Regions from separate parts of the Bacillus sp. CPT56D-587-MTF genome, predicted to be linked through region 2. Evidence: riboswitches for the same ligand, from Rfam matches in the RefSeq annotation. Region 2 holds a riboswitch; the other holds the start of a gene.
The links. A riboswitch is a leader RNA that binds a small molecule or an ion and turns the genes downstream of it on or off. The one in region 2 is predicted to bind S-adenosylmethionine.
Positions count from the first base shown of each region.

Region 1: another riboswitch for S-adenosylmethionine. It lies ahead of AC3WVZ_RS14725 (hypothetical protein); the one in region 2 lies ahead of AC3WVZ_RS25965 (MetQ/NlpA family ABC transporter substrate-binding protein).

Region 1 covers NZ_JBYTEF010000001.1:2,860,053-2,868,270, reverse strand. Annotated here, with positions in the region: gene AC3WVZ_RS14760 (DUF4430 domain-containing protein) at 1-222, shown strand, start outside; gene AC3WVZ_RS14755 (DUF4430 domain-containing protein) at 280-1,116, shown strand; gene AC3WVZ_RS14750 (energy-coupling factor transporter transmembrane component T) at 1,139-2,017, shown strand; gene AC3WVZ_RS14745 (ABC transporter ATP-binding protein) at 1,990-3,651, shown strand; gene AC3WVZ_RS14740 (ECF transporter S component) at 3,624-4,325, shown strand; gene AC3WVZ_RS14735 (YwiC-like family protein) at 4,508-5,230, shown strand; gene AC3WVZ_RS14730 (hypothetical protein) at 5,261-5,452, opposite strand; SAM riboswitch class I at 5,611-5,709, shown strand; gene AC3WVZ_RS14725 (hypothetical protein) at 5,810-6,067, shown strand; gene AC3WVZ_RS14720 (SWIM zinc finger family protein) at 6,330-6,719, shown strand; gene AC3WVZ_RS14715 (NAD(P)H-dependent oxidoreductase) at 6,743-7,318, shown strand; gene AC3WVZ_RS14710 (hypothetical protein) at 7,315-7,668, shown strand; gene AC3WVZ_RS14705 (short-chain fatty acid transporter) at 7,709-8,218, opposite strand, start outside.
Region 2 covers NZ_JBYTEF010000001.1:4,999,562-5,007,779, forward strand. Annotated here, with positions in the region: gene AC3WVZ_RS25935 (multidrug effflux MFS transporter) at 1-723, opposite strand, end outside; gene AC3WVZ_RS25940 (DUF3981 domain-containing protein) at 841-2,559, opposite strand; gene AC3WVZ_RS25945 (MFS transporter) at 2,638-3,171, opposite strand; partial or broken gene AC3WVZ_RS25950 (FAD-binding protein) at 3,168-4,604, opposite strand; gene AC3WVZ_RS25955 (DUF6612 family protein) at 4,716-5,480, opposite strand; gene AC3WVZ_RS25960 (NAD(P)-dependent alcohol dehydrogenase) at 5,638-6,546, shown strand; SAM riboswitch class I at 6,627-6,741, shown strand; gene AC3WVZ_RS25965 (MetQ/NlpA family ABC transporter substrate-binding protein) at 6,826-7,638, shown strand; gene AC3WVZ_RS25970 (methionine ABC transporter ATP-binding protein) at 7,651-8,218, shown strand, end outside.

The sequences.
Region 1 (8,218 bases), 2.1 Mb from region 2:
GTTATTGAAGAACCGAAAGAACAAAAACAAGTACAACAAGAAACAAAAGATGAAAATCTAAAAGTAGTTGTAGATAACGAACCGGTTAAGAATAAAAAAATCGGAAACGATAACAGTCTACCAAAAACAGGAGCATCTTCTCATGGCGCAGCAACAGAAGTAGGTATGGGTGTATTATGTATTGCTTCTGCATATGTATTATGGAGACGTAAAGCAGCTTAACAAAAAATTAGGAGCAATTATTTGCTCCTAATTTTCGTATGAAAGGTGAGAGATAGGATGAGTAAGGTGAAATGGTTCATTTCTTTACTGCTTTCGCTCGGGCTACTTGCCGGATGTGAAGAGGCAGCTGTAAAGCCTGAGAAGAAGGTAGAACCGAAGCAAGAAGAGGTAGCGAAACAAGAAGTACAAAAAGATGAAGCGAAGCCGGAAGAAAAAACAGAAGAAAAGCAAGCTGAATCAGAGCAAAAGCAGCAAGAAGAGCAGAAAGAGAAACAAGAACAAAAAGTAGAAGAGAAGGCGAAAGAGGAAAAGCCGCAGGCACAACCAGAGGTAAAGAAAGAAGAGAAACAACAGGAACAACCGAAAGAACAGCCGGCTGTAAATAAGCAACCAGAGCAGCAACAAGCACAAGAAGAGAAACAACAACCGAAAGCACCAGAAGTAAAAGAAGAAGCAAAGGTTGTGAATCAGCCGAAAGAAACACCGAAGCAGGAGCAAAAGAAAAAGCCAGAAGAGAACAATAGTGTACCAGCTCCACCAACACCGGTACCACCACTAAACCCAGTGCCACCACCAGTACCACCAGTACCTAAAGCAAAACAAGTAACAATCTCGGTAAAAGGAAATAACGGATATATAATGGGTGCGAAAAAGATGGATGTACAAGATGGCGATACTGTGTATAAAGTATTACAACGTACAGGATTAGATGTTGATGCAAGCGGATCTAGAGATAGTATTTATGTAAAAGGTATTAATGATTTATATGAAAAAGATATTGCGGATACTAGTGGATGGAAATATCGTGTGAACGGTGCTTTTCCAAACCATAGTGCTGGTGTAGCTACGGTAAAACCAGGAGATACAATTGAGTGGGTATACGTATTACAATAAGAAAGGCATTCGGTAAAGGGCTATGAAAATAAGTTTTTCTTCTTTACATCCTTTTGTGAATTTTTTCTATTATATCGGGGTGATGATACTATGTATGATGTGTCTTCATCCTCTTTTTTTAATTGGAGCAATAGTATTAATTATTATGTTAAATGTGATGCAAGGAAATAGCGAAAAGATAAGAAAGATGCTACCGAGCACAATTGTTTTCTTTTTTATGGTAATTTTATTTAATTCGTTATTAACGCATAGAGGTCGAACTACGTTATTTTGGTTAGGTGATAGCCGTATTAAGCTTGAGGCGATTATGTTTGGAATAGTAATGGGGTTATTACTAGTTGCAGTTATGTTTACGTTTGCGTCATACAATGATATTATTTCCAGTCATAAATTTTTATATTTGTTTTCAAGAATTTCACCGAAAGTTGCATTGTTAACGATGATTACAGTGAGATTTGTTCCTTTGTTTATAAGGCGATTAAAGAAAATCACACTCGTCCAAAAAACGAAAGGTGTGCAGGTAGATTCAGGTTCGATAATAGAACGCGTCAAAAATGGTATGCAATTGCTGCAAGTATTATTAATTTGTTCATTAGAAGATGCACTGCAAACGGCAGATTCTATGCAAGCTCGTGGATTTGGTGTAACGAAGCGTACGACGTATATTCGCTATAGAATGGAAAGGCGTGATTGGTATACGCTCAGTTATTTAATCATTTTATTTATAGCTGCTATTGTATGTAGTAATTATGGCGGAGGGAAATTGATTATTTATCCGAAAGTCGAATCTATTTTATTCCAGCAATACGATGGAATGATGTTTGTATTATTTACACTGTTTATTAGTTTACCAATTATGATGGAAGGAAGGGAATGGATATGGTGGCGCATGCAGAAATAAACAATTTATCATTTGTATATGCTGATGAAAATAAAAAAGCGTTACAGCATATTTCTCTTTCTGTTCAAAAAGGTGAGTTTATTGCACTTGCTGGAGGATCGGGATCTGGGAAGACGACGTTATTAAAACATTTTAAAAAGGAGTTACTTCCAATTGGTACGCGTTCTGGAGAGATATTTTATGAGGGTGTTTTAATAGAGGAAGTAGCTGATTTGTTATCTGCCCAAGAAATTGGGATGGTATTTCAAAACCCAGAAAACCAGATTGTTATGGATACAGTGATTCAAGAATTAGCATTTTCTTTAGAAAATATCGGATTACCATCACATATTATTCAAAAAAGAATAGCAGAGCTTATTAGCTTTTTAGGATTTCAAGATTTATTGCATCAATCTGTTCATACGTTATCTGGTGGGCAGAAGCAGCTTGTCAATTTAGCTGCGGTATTAGTTATGCAGCCGAAATTGCTATTATTAGATGAACCGACAGCGCAGTTAGATCCAATCGCTGCAAAAGAGTTTTTAGGATTATTAAAACGGATTAATGAAGAACTTGGAATTACGATTATTTTAAGTGAACATCGTTTAGATGAAGTTATCCCGCTTGCAACACGCGTTGTTTGTATGGATAATGGCCGTATTATGTATGATGGTAGTCCTAAAATTGTTATTACGGATATGTGGGGAGTAGAAACATTCCGTCCATTTATTCCGCAAATTCCAAGGCTATTTTTAGAGTGGAATGTGAGAGATATTCCGTTTACAGTGCGAGAGGCGCAAATGAAAATGAATGATTTTGCAGCGATATCATATGTAAATGACCCAATAGCACAAAGTGAAAAGCAAGAGGTAATTTTAAGCGCAGAGCATATTTCGTTCCAATATGAAAAAAATAGTCCGCTTATTTTACGTGATTTATCAGTTCCAATTGAAAAAGGAAAATGGGTAGCGCTCGTTGGGAAGAACGGTACAGGTAAGTCTACACTGTTAACGATTTTAGCAGGATTACAAAAAGCGAGAAGAGGAAAAGTAAAGTGGAACGGAAAAGTGGTACATAAAATCGATTCGAAAGAACGGTTTAAAAGTATTGGGTATGTATCGCAGCATCCGTATTACCATTTTACATTTGATACAGTATGGGACGAGGTTTATGAACGTGCGCGTGAATTATATGGAGAACAAGGAAAAGAAATAGCAGAAGATACGCTAAAACAGTTTTGGTTGTACTCGCTTAAAGAACGCCATCCGCATGATTGTAGCGGAGGAGAGCAACAATTACTTGCGTTATGTACAACGTTATTATCAAAGCCAACGTTATTATTACTTGATGAACCGACAAAGGGATTGGATCCATGGAAGAAAGAAAGAGTAGGAGAACTATTTAGGAAGCTGCAAAAAGAAGGTACAACAATTGTAATGGCAACGCATGATATTGAGTTTGCAGCGAAATACGTGGATCAATGTATGATGTTATTTGATGGAACAGTCATTATGAATGATGCACCGAAAGAATTTTTTAGCGGCAACTTCTTTTATACAACATCTATTAATCGATTCATTCGAAAAGAATTGCCATATGCATTAACGTGGGAGGATGTGTACGAAGCTTGTCCAAACAATATGTTGCATTCATAATATGTATCTTTGCAGTAATAATCGGCACATTACTCTTTACGACACTTGTTATGGACGGTTATTACATGTTAAGTAGTTTGTTTCTATTAGCGGTTATTATGTTACCTTTCTATATCCGTTTTGAAAGAAAGGCGTTTGTTTCACGTGAAATTGTTCTCGTTGCTGTATTAGCGGCAATTGCAGCAGTAAGCCGGGTGCCATTTTCTATTTTACCAAGTGTACAACCAACTTCTTTTGTCATTATCGTTTCTGCAATTGTATTTGGAAGTGAAACTGGTTTTATGATTGGTGCTACAGCAGCAATCGTATCTAATATTTTTTTAGGACAAGGTCCATGGACACCGTGGCAAATGTTTTCGTGGGGCATGATTGGTTTTATAGCAGGTTTACTTCGTAATACATTTTTTATGAAAAAGCTATGGGGAAGACTTCTTTACGGAGTAATTGTTGGCTTTTTATTTGGCTGGATTATGAATTTCTGGGGCCTTCTCGGTTTTATACGAGAAGCAACATGGGAAACTGTCATTTCGTATTATATCGCAAGTTTTTACTTTGATTTGAGCCATGCGATTTCGAATGTTATTTTCTTATTACTATTTAGTACTTCATGGATTACGATTCTTACAAGATTTAAAAAGAAATACGGTATATTAGATGAGCATAACGTGACATAGAAAAGCATACTCATATAAGGTAGGGTCGCGACTTACATATTCGTTTGCCTCTTTCATGCTTCTTACATAATGTAAGGAGCATTTTTTTGTCAAAAAATCGATTCAATATGCATCCGCTATTATATAAAATTATTTGTATAATTGTAGGTGAGAACTTTTTTCAAAAGGGAGGTGTATAGTTAATGAAGTTAGTTATTCCGAAGCAACATGGTGCATGGGCCATGCTTGTTATTCCTTTTTTATTAAGTGTCATACTTGGGAAACCTACTATTTATCATATTCCATTGTTTTTAGCGTGGTTCTTTATCTATTTAGCTACGTACCCATTTCTTACGTACATAAAGCAAAGACGAAAAAAAGAGTTTTTACAAGTTTCCATTATTTATTTTCTTATTGCGTTCCTATTTGGGATGATTTCTTTATTATATGAGTGGCGAATTCTTTTATTCGTAATAGTAATGATTCCATTATTTATAGTGAATATGTATTACGCTCGTCAAAAAAATGAAAGAGCACTATTAAATGATATTTGTGCGATTATTGTGTTTTGTATCGGTGGGTTAATTAGTTATTCCTTTTCAATGAAGCAAATCGATCATACAGCATTATTCATTGCGCTTATTTCATTTTTATACTTTTTAGGTAGTACGTTCTATGTGAAAACGATGATTCGTGAAAAAAATAACCCGAAGTATCGTCTTATATCTTGGGGATATCATATCGTATTAACGATAATCATATTTGTGATTAATCCGTGGTGTTCTCTTATTTTTATACCAAGTGTCATTCGAGCAATTGTGTTGTATGGCAAAAAAATTTCTATTAAAAAAGTAGGAATTTTAGAAATTGCTAATTCTGTATATTTTTTAATCATAACGGCAATAATTATGAAGTATGCCATTTGAAAAAACTTCCCATCAATTGATGGGAAGTTTTTAATCTTTTTCTAAAATGTGAACGGTGTACTCGCAACGTTGAATAGCTTGTTCAACAGCATAAAGTGATTGTTCAATACGAGCGCGATTAAAATCTTTTTCAACTGTTTCGAGCGCTTCTTCTAAACAATTTTTAGCTTCTTGTAATGATTGAAAAGAATCTTGTACATATCCGCGAGCATTTTGATGCATTTCATAATCCTCCTTGCATGTTCGTATATGGGTAGTATGAACAGTAAGGAAGAAAATATAATTTGTTATATTTATTATATTTATTATATTTATTATATTTATTATATTTGTTTGACAATTAAAGTGGAATTACGTATAGTAAGAATTAAGTGAATATTTTCTTATCCAGAGAGGTGGAGGGACTGGCCCGATGAAACCCAGCAACCGCGATGCAGGTGCTAATTCCAGCAGAACATATTTGTTCTGGGAGATAAGACGAAGATATATACGTAACTTCTTCTTATCGGAGAGGTTTTTTTATTGCAAAAAAACCGATTACGAAAATTTATATTAAGAAGAAAGGGGTTGCGCATTACTGTGACACTCGAAAAATACGTAAAACTGCGTAGTACAGTTTATGAATATATGATAGAGCAAGATAAGCCGATATCATTGTTAGATATTCAAGAACATATCGTTTCGCATCATGAAGGAAAATTCACGAAAAAGATGTTGCATCAATTTTATTTATCAAGATTATTAGACGAACTAAAACTGGATGGGAAAATTACATTAGCTGATGAATATCTCTATGCTGAAAAAGGGGTATTGTATAAGGCGAGAAAAGGGAGCTAAGCTCTCTTTTTTTCTTAAAATAACGGAGTATGTAGAGTAAAAGACTGCTAAAGCAGCCTGATACAGGGAATGGTGTTGAGTGTGTAGTGTCAAAAATTGAATGTGCCTGAAAGAGGCAATTCATATCGGCTGCAAATGAAAAGAGACACCTTCGCCGAATAGGTGTCAGTCGTTTTGTCACGTAGACTTGCTACTTAACAGTAATTAGAATAACATGCAGGATTTTTGAAGTCAAAAGGGAATTAAAGGAAGGGGTACAATTATGTACGCTTACTTATTAAAAGATATAACGAAATGGATCCCAAAGTACATTGTAGATAAGGGATATGAATATTATGAAGATGGGCATGTAGAAGATGTTGAAATACAAGATAAAAAAGTGTTTGCTTTCGTTACTGGAAATGCAGGGGATTATGAAGTAGTTATCGATCTCGAAGATTTTTCAGAAAGTAACTGTGAGTGTCCCTATGAAAATTATTGTAAACATATGGCGGCAGTTGTTTATGATATGCAAGGTGCTGGTGAGAGTGCAGTTAAAGAGAAACTGAAAGATTTAGAAAAAGAAGAGTTACTTATATTATTAAATCGATTGTTGCAAAGTTCGAAAAACGTACAAATTGTAGAGAAGTTATTAAAGAAGGAGAAACTTTAACGTATAGAGGGAGTTGTTTTGTAGTGAACGTACTAATTATATATGCTCATCCTAACCCTTCAAGTTTTAACGCGGCGATTTTCAATCATGTGCAAAAAGGACTACAGGAAACAAATCATTCAGTTACCGTACTTGATTTATACAAAGAACAATTTGATCCAGTCCTCGTATTTAATGAAGAGAAGAAAAGACGCGATTTAGTAAATGAAGAGGAAACAGCTCGGTATAGAACGTTAGTAGAAGAAGCAGATACACTTCTATTCATCTATCCAATATGGTGGTGGGGGATGCCAGCAATTTTAAAAGGATTTATCGATCGTATTTTCGTAGCTGGATTTGCTTATAAATATGAAGGGGCTCTGCCGAAAGGATTATTGCAAGGGAAAAAAGCATGGGTTATTAATACGTTAGACTCGCCTCTATGGTACGTCGCATTGTTATATCGATCAGCAGATTGGATTATGATGAAGAGAGGTATTTTACGTTTTTGTGGCATTCGCGATATAAAACGGTCAGTGTTTCAATCTGTGAAAACGAGTAAAGTATCAAAGCGTGAGAAATGGTTATTACAAATAGAAGAAAAGGCTCGTGCATTATGAATGAAGTCGATCGTATTATAAACTGTGTTCAGTATGATGGCGAACTTTTTCGGAAGTATGTTACGTGTTTACTTCAATTGAAAAAATGCAGCGAAACATTTCAGCAAATTCAAATAGAGTTAAGAAATGATTATTTAATAAGAGGAATTTGTGAAAGAGAAGTTGATCAGGTAGTAAGGGGAAGTAAAGAATATGAAACATATTTTCTTCCTAAAGCGTTACAGTGGAATTTTTTGAGGGAACATCCACACCTGATCGGAAAAATTTGCGAAGATTTTTTTGCATTTGAGTCATTACATCTTACGGAGTTAGAGTGGGAGAAGATTATAAATTGCGTGGGAAATAAGTGATTTATTATGTAAAAAAGCTAGTATAAAACTAGCTTTTTGTTTAAATAAATAAGAAACATAGACTAATGATAAAACCCGCATATAGTAAGTTCACAACACAAAATCCCATAATGTCACGAGCACCTAAACCAGCTATCGCTAATGCTGGTAATGCCCAGAAAGGTTGAATTAAATTCGTCCAAGCATCGCCCCATGCAATTGCCATTGCTGTTTTTGCAGCAGGTACACCAAGTTCAGCGCCAGCTGGAATCATAATTGGTGCTTGCACAGCCCATTGACCGCCACCAGATGGAACGAAAATATTAACGATACCAGCACTTAAAAAAGTAAAGAGCGGGAAAGTTGATTCGTTTGAAATGCTAATAAAGAAATTAGAAATAGCTCCTCCAAGTGAAAGTCCTTCACTATTTGCTCCAATCATCATGCCCATAATTCCTGCGTAAAACGGAAATTGAAGTAAAATGCCAGAGGCACTTTTCGTAGAGTCTGAAAAAGCGCGAATATACTGAATCGGAGTGCGGTGGAAAATAAGTCCAGCAATTAATAACAT
Region 2 (8,218 bases):
AAACATTGCCGCTGTTACTAATCCTTGTGACAATGCATATCCCATAAACAGACGGTCCTTTAACAATTTTCCGTACGTCGCCAAAGTCCCTGACAAACCACCCGTTTCTCTTTCTTCAGGAGGTAATGTTTCACGCAATACAAAAGTAGCTGAGATTAACATGAATACGCTAATTGCTCCAAGAACGATGAAAACACCGCGCCACGTTGTAAACTGTAATAATTGCCCCCCAATAATCGGTGCCAAAATAGGCGCTGCTCCGTTTACTAACATAAGCAGTGAGAAAAACTTCGTCATTTCAGAACCTGAATACATATCACGTACCATCGCACGTGATATAACAATCCCGGCTGATCCTGAAGCTCCTTGTAGGAAGCGCAATAACACTAATGTCCAAATAGATGGCGCAACAGCACAAAGTAAAGAAGAAGCAACATAAATAATAAGAGCAATAATAAGAGGTTTGCGTCTTCCGTAAATATCACTAATTGAGCCAACAAATAATTGTCCTACTGACAGCCCAAGCAAACAAGCTGTTAATGTAAGCTGCGCGAGGGATGCACCTGTTTGCAAATCATCCGTTAACTTCGGTAATGAAGGCAAATACATATCAATAGATAATGGTCCAATCGCCGTAAGTGTTCCTAATACAAGAATCATCCATAACCTGTTTGCCTTTACAGGTTTATATATTTCGTGATTAACTTCATTCACTTTTTCAATTCACCCTTTCCTATACAAACCGAATCGTAACAATTATAGTTACATCATAAACATACGTCAAGTACAGCGCATTTTCCTCTTTCATAATGTAAAAAAAGCGATAGAAATTCTATCGCTTTACTTTTTCACATTGCTATTCGTAAATTTAGATACTGAGGACATCATCTCTCCCGTATCTAAATATGTAATTTGAATTGGGTCTCCTACTTCTGTAAACATAGCATATGGGAATTTCTTCACCGGTATCATAAATACCTTTTGTTCATTCTCTAAAAGTACGTACACGATTGTATTTTCACCTGATTTTTCTTTATATACACGTTGTACAATACCTTCTTTTTGCGCTTCTTTTCCTGTTGAGGTTGGTCTAAATGTATCACCATTACCGCTCATTACGTTTTTATAATTCTCAAGCGCTTCTTTCTGCGAAGAACCTGTCGCAAATATTTTTGCATTAGCAGCATATACAACTGTATGTGCACGTACTAGGCCTCCGTCATCAACAACCGGAATAATCCAAGCTGGTTTACCGTATACGTTATAAATGACAGGCATTGTCCCATGCCATTTCTCTCTCTTAAAGGAATTATCTACTACTTCTGTAGCTGCTGAACCATCCATAATCCCCTTTACTTCTTTTCCATTATAGTAATATAGCTTGCCTGTGCGTGCATCTACTAATGAATATCCTAGGGCTGAATCTACTCCTTCTTTTGGAGAAGTAAAGTCTGTAAAATAATACAGTGTTCCATCTTTACCAAAGATCGGGGTCACGCCTTCTTTCGTTCCCCACTCAGTCGGAATTTTCATATCTGTTTGTGAGAATTTCGTATTCCAAAATCCGTGAATATATTTACCAAAGTACGTATTTAACGTAGATGCAGTCTCATGATTTAATACACCATCAACAAATTTAGGTGCCTTTCCTTTATCATATCTTTTCACTTCACCTGTTTGTGCATCTACTACGACAACACCTTCTACCTCAAATCCAGATCTTCCTGAAATAAATTCACCATACGTCATTGTATAATATGGTTTTCCTTTATCATCAACCTCAAATTTAGGTTTTCCTTTAAAGATTAAATTTGGTTCTGCTTGCCTTACCACACGCTCTAAATTATTACCAAAAAACATGCTTGGCACATATTTCATTTTATAACCGAGGTGCAGTTTCGCTTCCGCATCAGGATTCGTACCTGACATCGTTACATACCCTGGAATTGTCTCAGCTTTACGCGCTTTAAAAAATCCTGAAACTTCAATCGGCGCTACATATAAAGCTTCGCCGTTTACCATTTGTGGCGTTAATTCTCCTAGCTCAAAATAAGCTACTTTCGGAATATCACCAAATACTTTTTTCATCTTATTCTCCGCTGTCTTTGGCGGCACTGTAAACGGCTGGTCATTTTCAGTAAATGGCTCTGAAATATCTTTCTCTACCTTAACAACAGAATCATATTTCTTTTGCGAGATTACTATATCATGCAAATAACCAAAGTAGCCGTAACTTGCGAGTAAAATAAACATTAGAAGTCCTTTTAATGTGCCTTCTAATTTCCCTATTTGATCTTGTGAAAATAAAACAAGCCCAATTAAAATTGCTACTGCAACAGAATAATGAGTAAGAATCGAGTCTACCCGATCATCAATTAGCCAAAAGTATTCATAGATTGCAATACCTATCCAAAATAAAACAGGAATAACTAAAATAGATGATTTCTTACCCTTTACAACCTTCTTATCTCCCTTCTTATCCACTGCTCGAAGCTTACTACTACTTCTTGTCCATGGAATCAAAAACAAAGTAAGAATAGCTAAAACTACAAATTTCATCAAAGGCACTGTCCCCTTTTCTTTTGTATTCCCTTTTAGTATAACAAATAAAGGGTATTAAGGTGAAAATAGGAATAGTTATATTTTTTTACTACTTAATACAATCCCGCTCACTACATATAGAATAGATGCAATATAAAAAATTGTACCAATCGTAAAGAAATCTACTAAATATCCCGTGGCAATAACCGCTACTGCTCCGCCAATGGATGTCCACACATGGTATTTTCCAATCTCATAACCAGCCTTTTCCTGCGCAACCTTTCGTGCTAATGAAGTCTTCTCAGTATTACGCTGCACAGCACCTAAAACTCCCATTACAATTTGAAGAATATACACATGCCATACTTCCGTGGCAATCGGAAAGCAAAGCATTAAGATTGCCATGGACCAAGCGTATAGGATTAATAATTTTTTATCACCTACTTGATCAGATATCTTTCCCACTAGTGGATATACAAGTGCTGATGTTAAAGCAAATAAGCCATACGCCCAGCCAAATTGCGAGAAGCTATTTCCAACGTTTCGAAGCAATAATATATAAAAAGGAAATACCATACTTCCTGCCATCATGATGATACTTTGCGAAGCCACAAATCTTCTATATGTCATTTCGTATACTCCCTATAAAATAAATTCACAAATCTCTCTTCTGAATCTACTTCCTTCTTTTTCTTGAGAAATTCTTCAATACGAGGATATGCCCTCTTTAACTGCTCTTTCGTTGGATAAGAATAGTACGGCAAATAGTAACTACCGTTATGCTTTAAAGTAACATCAATCATCTTCCGAATGACATCCTCTGTTTTCTTTATCTCACTCTCTGAGCGTCCCTGGTTAATCAAAAGAACCAGCGCAAACATATCATCTTTCGCATAGGACAAAACTGCATTTTCATTCTTTTCCACGTAACGAATCGTAATGTTGAGTAAATTAAACTCTTCTTCATTTAATACGTTACGTAAATCATCTATATACTCCGTGAAAGCATCTATAGGCACAAAGTATTCTTGTAACACTTCGGTCCTATTTGGATTTTCATATTCCATAAAAGCACTATCTGATCTCATAACATTATTACGCGTCTCATACTTTCCATCTGTACGTTCAAAATAACCTCTTTGTATATCCCAAAATGTATTCTTTCCCCAATCACTATAACGTGATAACCCAAGTAAAAATTTCGGTACCGCTATAATATTTTCTTCCTTTAATTCACTGTACTCTTCTCTCATATTTTGATTTTGTGCCAAAGTATAATCTGTCACATACATCTCTTTTAAAAATGTATTTGGAGCAACAGAAATACGCGCTAAGTGCATACGAACATTTTCATCTCTTTTCACTTTCTCTTTGAAATAAGATACGTATTCTTTATAATCTATCATTCTCGTGTGCATTTCATATAATTCATCATCTGTTAACTTCAGCGTCACATCTAAAATAACTCCAAATAAACCGTAACCCCCAATGACATATGGAAATAACTCTGCATTTTCTTCTCTATTTACATTACGTACCGTACCATCTGCCATTAACAATCTAAATGAATCTACTGTATCAATTAGTGCCTCATGACGAATATCACGCCCGTGTACATTTACACTTAATGAACCACCAACAGTAAAAATATTTTGAGACTGCATGACCTGTACCGCAAGGCCATATGGATTTATTTTCTTCTAAATATCATTCCACGTGACACCACTTTGAACTGTAATCTGCTTCTTCTCTGGATCAAATTCTAATATTTTATTATATCCTTTCATATCGAGCATCGTGCCATTTGGATAATATGTCTGTCCTCCTTGGCTATGTTGCATGCCTGCAATGGAAATTTTCTCTCCTGAAACTTTTGCATCTCGCACTAATTTTATTAACGAGCGCTCTTCCGTAGCACTTTCAACACGTTTTATTTTTGTCGGAAGCAATTTACCTACATCACTCATAATAGGATGATCAATTTGTTTTTTATACGTATGTACAGACGTTGCAAGCAAAACCGTATATGCAACAATGACCGCCGCTATCTTTCCTTTTTTCAAATGACACTCTCCTCTTCTACATCTTTTCCTCTTTATATTGTACCTATTTTCCTATGAAGAAAGAATACAAAAAAGAGGGACCTTATTTTAGGTCCCTCCTTATCAAAACTGTTACTTTGCTGCTGGCAATTGTATTGGGTCAAACTTTTCATACGACGTATATTTTGCGTTCGTAATAATGTGTGCTTTATCCTTGCCATTGCTACTCATAATCATGTCTATCTTTGCTGATTCATATTTAAAATCTTTTGTAATGATATATTCTGCATCCACTTCTTCTATCTTCGCATTTTGTGCTTGTAACATTTTCTTCTGCGTTTCATCCATGCTAGTTAACATACTTTCTGTTTCTTGCCCTTTTAATGTAAATTTCAGTTTATATTTATCTCCGCTTTTCTCCAGCTTCATTTTATCTAAAACTACTTCCGGTACTTCTAATTTATCTATAATATCTTGAGTCGCTTTCATTCCACCAGCGTTTAATTGCTCCTCTGGTACGGTTACAACTTCTCCTGTATTAGGGTTTTTTACCTCACCAGCAACTTTACCATCCACAGTATACACTACAACATCTGTACCGGAAATATTCATTTCAGAACGAGAATTCTTTGTCTTTGGCTCTAATTGCATCTTAGCCTTTAATATATCCATCTCTGTTCCCTCAGCTTTTACCCCTACACCATATGTCATCGTTACATGTTCTTCATTTTTAAAAGCTTCATTCGTTTTCTTGAAAACATCTTTCGCCGTTAATTCCTTTTCTTTTTGAACGGATTCTTTTTTCGGCTCATCCGTCTTTGCTGTTTTCTCATTACTACACCCTACCCCTAGACTGATTGCAAGTACTAAACTTGAAACAAAAATAATTTTTTTCATACTGTTGCCCCCTTTCCCAAAATAATATCACCTCTTTTCCTATGAAATCTATATAATTCGTAATATTCTTCTTTAAATTTATTTCCTATATAGCAACATGTTTGAGAAAAAGTTTAAATATGATGTAAATAATAACAACTCATTTCAGGAGGTCATTATGAAAGCTATTATTTGCACAAAGTATGGACCACCTAATGTTCTCCAACTTCAAAATATAGAAAAGCCTAAACCTAAAAAAAATGAAGTATTAGTTAAAATTCACGCAACAAGTGTATCGACTGGAGATTGTAGAATACGTGGCTTTAATAGCCCCCTCTTATTTTGGATTCCTATGCGGATCATATTAGGTTTCAGAAAACCGAGAAAACCTATACTTGGCGTAGAGTTATCCGGTGAAATCGAAGACATTGGAACAGATGTAACACAATTTAAAAAAGGAGATCAAGTTTTTGCATTAACAGAACTAAACCTTGGTGGTTATGCCGAATACACATGCGTGCATGAAAGTGGATTAATAGCATTAAAACCTACCAATGTAACGTATGAAGAAGCGGCAGTTATTCCTTTTGGTGGAACTTCAGCGTTGCATTTTCTGAGAAAAGGCCGAATAAAAAAGGGGCAACAAGTTCTCATATATGGTGCCTCTGGATCAGTAGGAACAGCTGCCATACAACTCGCTAAATATTTTGGTGCGATCGTTACAGCTGTTTGTAGTAATTCAAATTTTGAACTAGTGCAATCTTTAGGAGCGGATAAAGTGATTGATTATACGAAAGAAGATTTTACTAAGCGGCGCGAGCGTTACGATATTATATTTGATGCAGTTGGGAAGCATAAAAAATCCCTTTGTAAACAAGTATTAGCGCCTAATGGAAAATATGTATCTGTGAATGGAATGATGGCAAAAGTAAGTAAAGAGGATATGATTCTACTAAAAAGACTAACTGAAACAGAACATTTAAAACCTGTTATTGATAGAACTTACCGATTAGAAGAAATTGCTGAAGCTCATATGTATGTGGAAAAAGGGCATAAAAAAGGAAACGTTTCGATTACCTTAAAATAAAATATATTCAGAAAACAATATTGACAATTCTTTTTGTAAGATTTACTATTAGTACCATACTAAAAAACTACATACACATACTCTTATCAAGAGTGGCGGAGGGACTGGCCCGATGATGCCCGGCAACCGAGCTTATGACGTATAAGCTAAGGTGCTAATTCCTGCAAAACGAGTTTTCGTTTTGGAAGATAAGAGAGGAACCTATTTCGTCTATTCGGCACCTCTCTTATTTTGAGAGGTGCTTTTTATTTTGGAACGTATATGAAGGGGGAATCATAGATGAAGAAAGTATTATTAAGCATTGTAAGCGGAGCAGTATTATTATTAGGCGCATGTAGTGTGAGTTCAGATAAAGAGGTAAAAGAATTAGACGAGAAAAAGATTACTGTCGGTGTAACAGGTGGACCACATGAACAAATTTTTGAAAAGGTAAAAGAAGTTGCAGCAAAAGATGGCCTCGAAATTGATATAAAAGTATTTAATGATTATGTAGCGCCAAACGTATCATTAGATGAAAAAAGCCTTGATGTAAATAGCTACCAAACGAAATCGTATTTAGATGTATTTAAAGCTGAACGCAATATGAAATTAGCTGAAGTATTTTCAACAGTAACATTCCCTATGGGTGTATATTCTAAAGATATAAAAGATGTAAAAGACTTAAAAGAGGGCGATGCAATTGCTGTACCAAATGACCCAACGAATGAACTTCGAGCTTTAAAATTATTTGAAAAAGCAGGGGTTTTAAAAGTGGATCCAAAGGCTACAGAAAAAGCGACTGCAAAAGATGTAATTGAAAATCCAAAAAAATTAAAGATTGTCGAATTAGAGGCATCTCAATTACCAACGCAACTAAGTGAAGTGAAAGCAGCTGCAATTAACACAAACTTTGCATTAGGTGCAAAATTAAGTCCAGCGAAAGATTCTATTTTCCGCGAAGGAAAAGATTCACCCTATGTGAACTGGGTTGTTGTTCGTACTGAAAATAAAGATGATGCCGTTGTAAATAAATTAAAGAAAGCTTATCAATCTAAAGAAGTAAAAGAGTTTATCGAGAAAAAATTTGATGGTTCTGTTTTACCGTCTTGGTAGGAGCTGACTATAATGATCGAATTAAAAAATATTTCCAAAGTATTTTCAACAAAAAAGGGGAATGTCGAAGCTCTTAAGTCAACTTCTATTAAAGTGGCAAAGGGCGAAGTATTTGGAATCATCGGATATAGCGGTGCTGGTAAAAGTACATTAATCCGCTGTGTAAATTTATTAGAAAAACCAACAACAGGAAATATCATTGTAAACAATCAAGACTTAACAACTTTATCGGCAAAAGAACTAGCAAAAGCAAGACAAAAAATCGGGATGATTTTTCAAGGATTCAATTTACTTAAAACTGTTACCGTTTATGAAAATATCGCATTACCGTTACGCCTTGCTGGCATTCCAAAAGCGGAAATTGAAAAAAGAGTAGAAAAGTATTTACGCATTGTCGATCTTTTTAATCGAAAAGATGCATATCCAAGTGAGCTTTCTGGTGGCCAGAAACAACGTGTTGCGATTGCTCGTGCACTATCACATGAACCTGAAGTGTTATTAAGTGATGAAGCAACGAGTGCATTAGATCCAGAAACAACCGATTCCATCCTTGATTTGCTATTAAAGATTAACGAAGAAA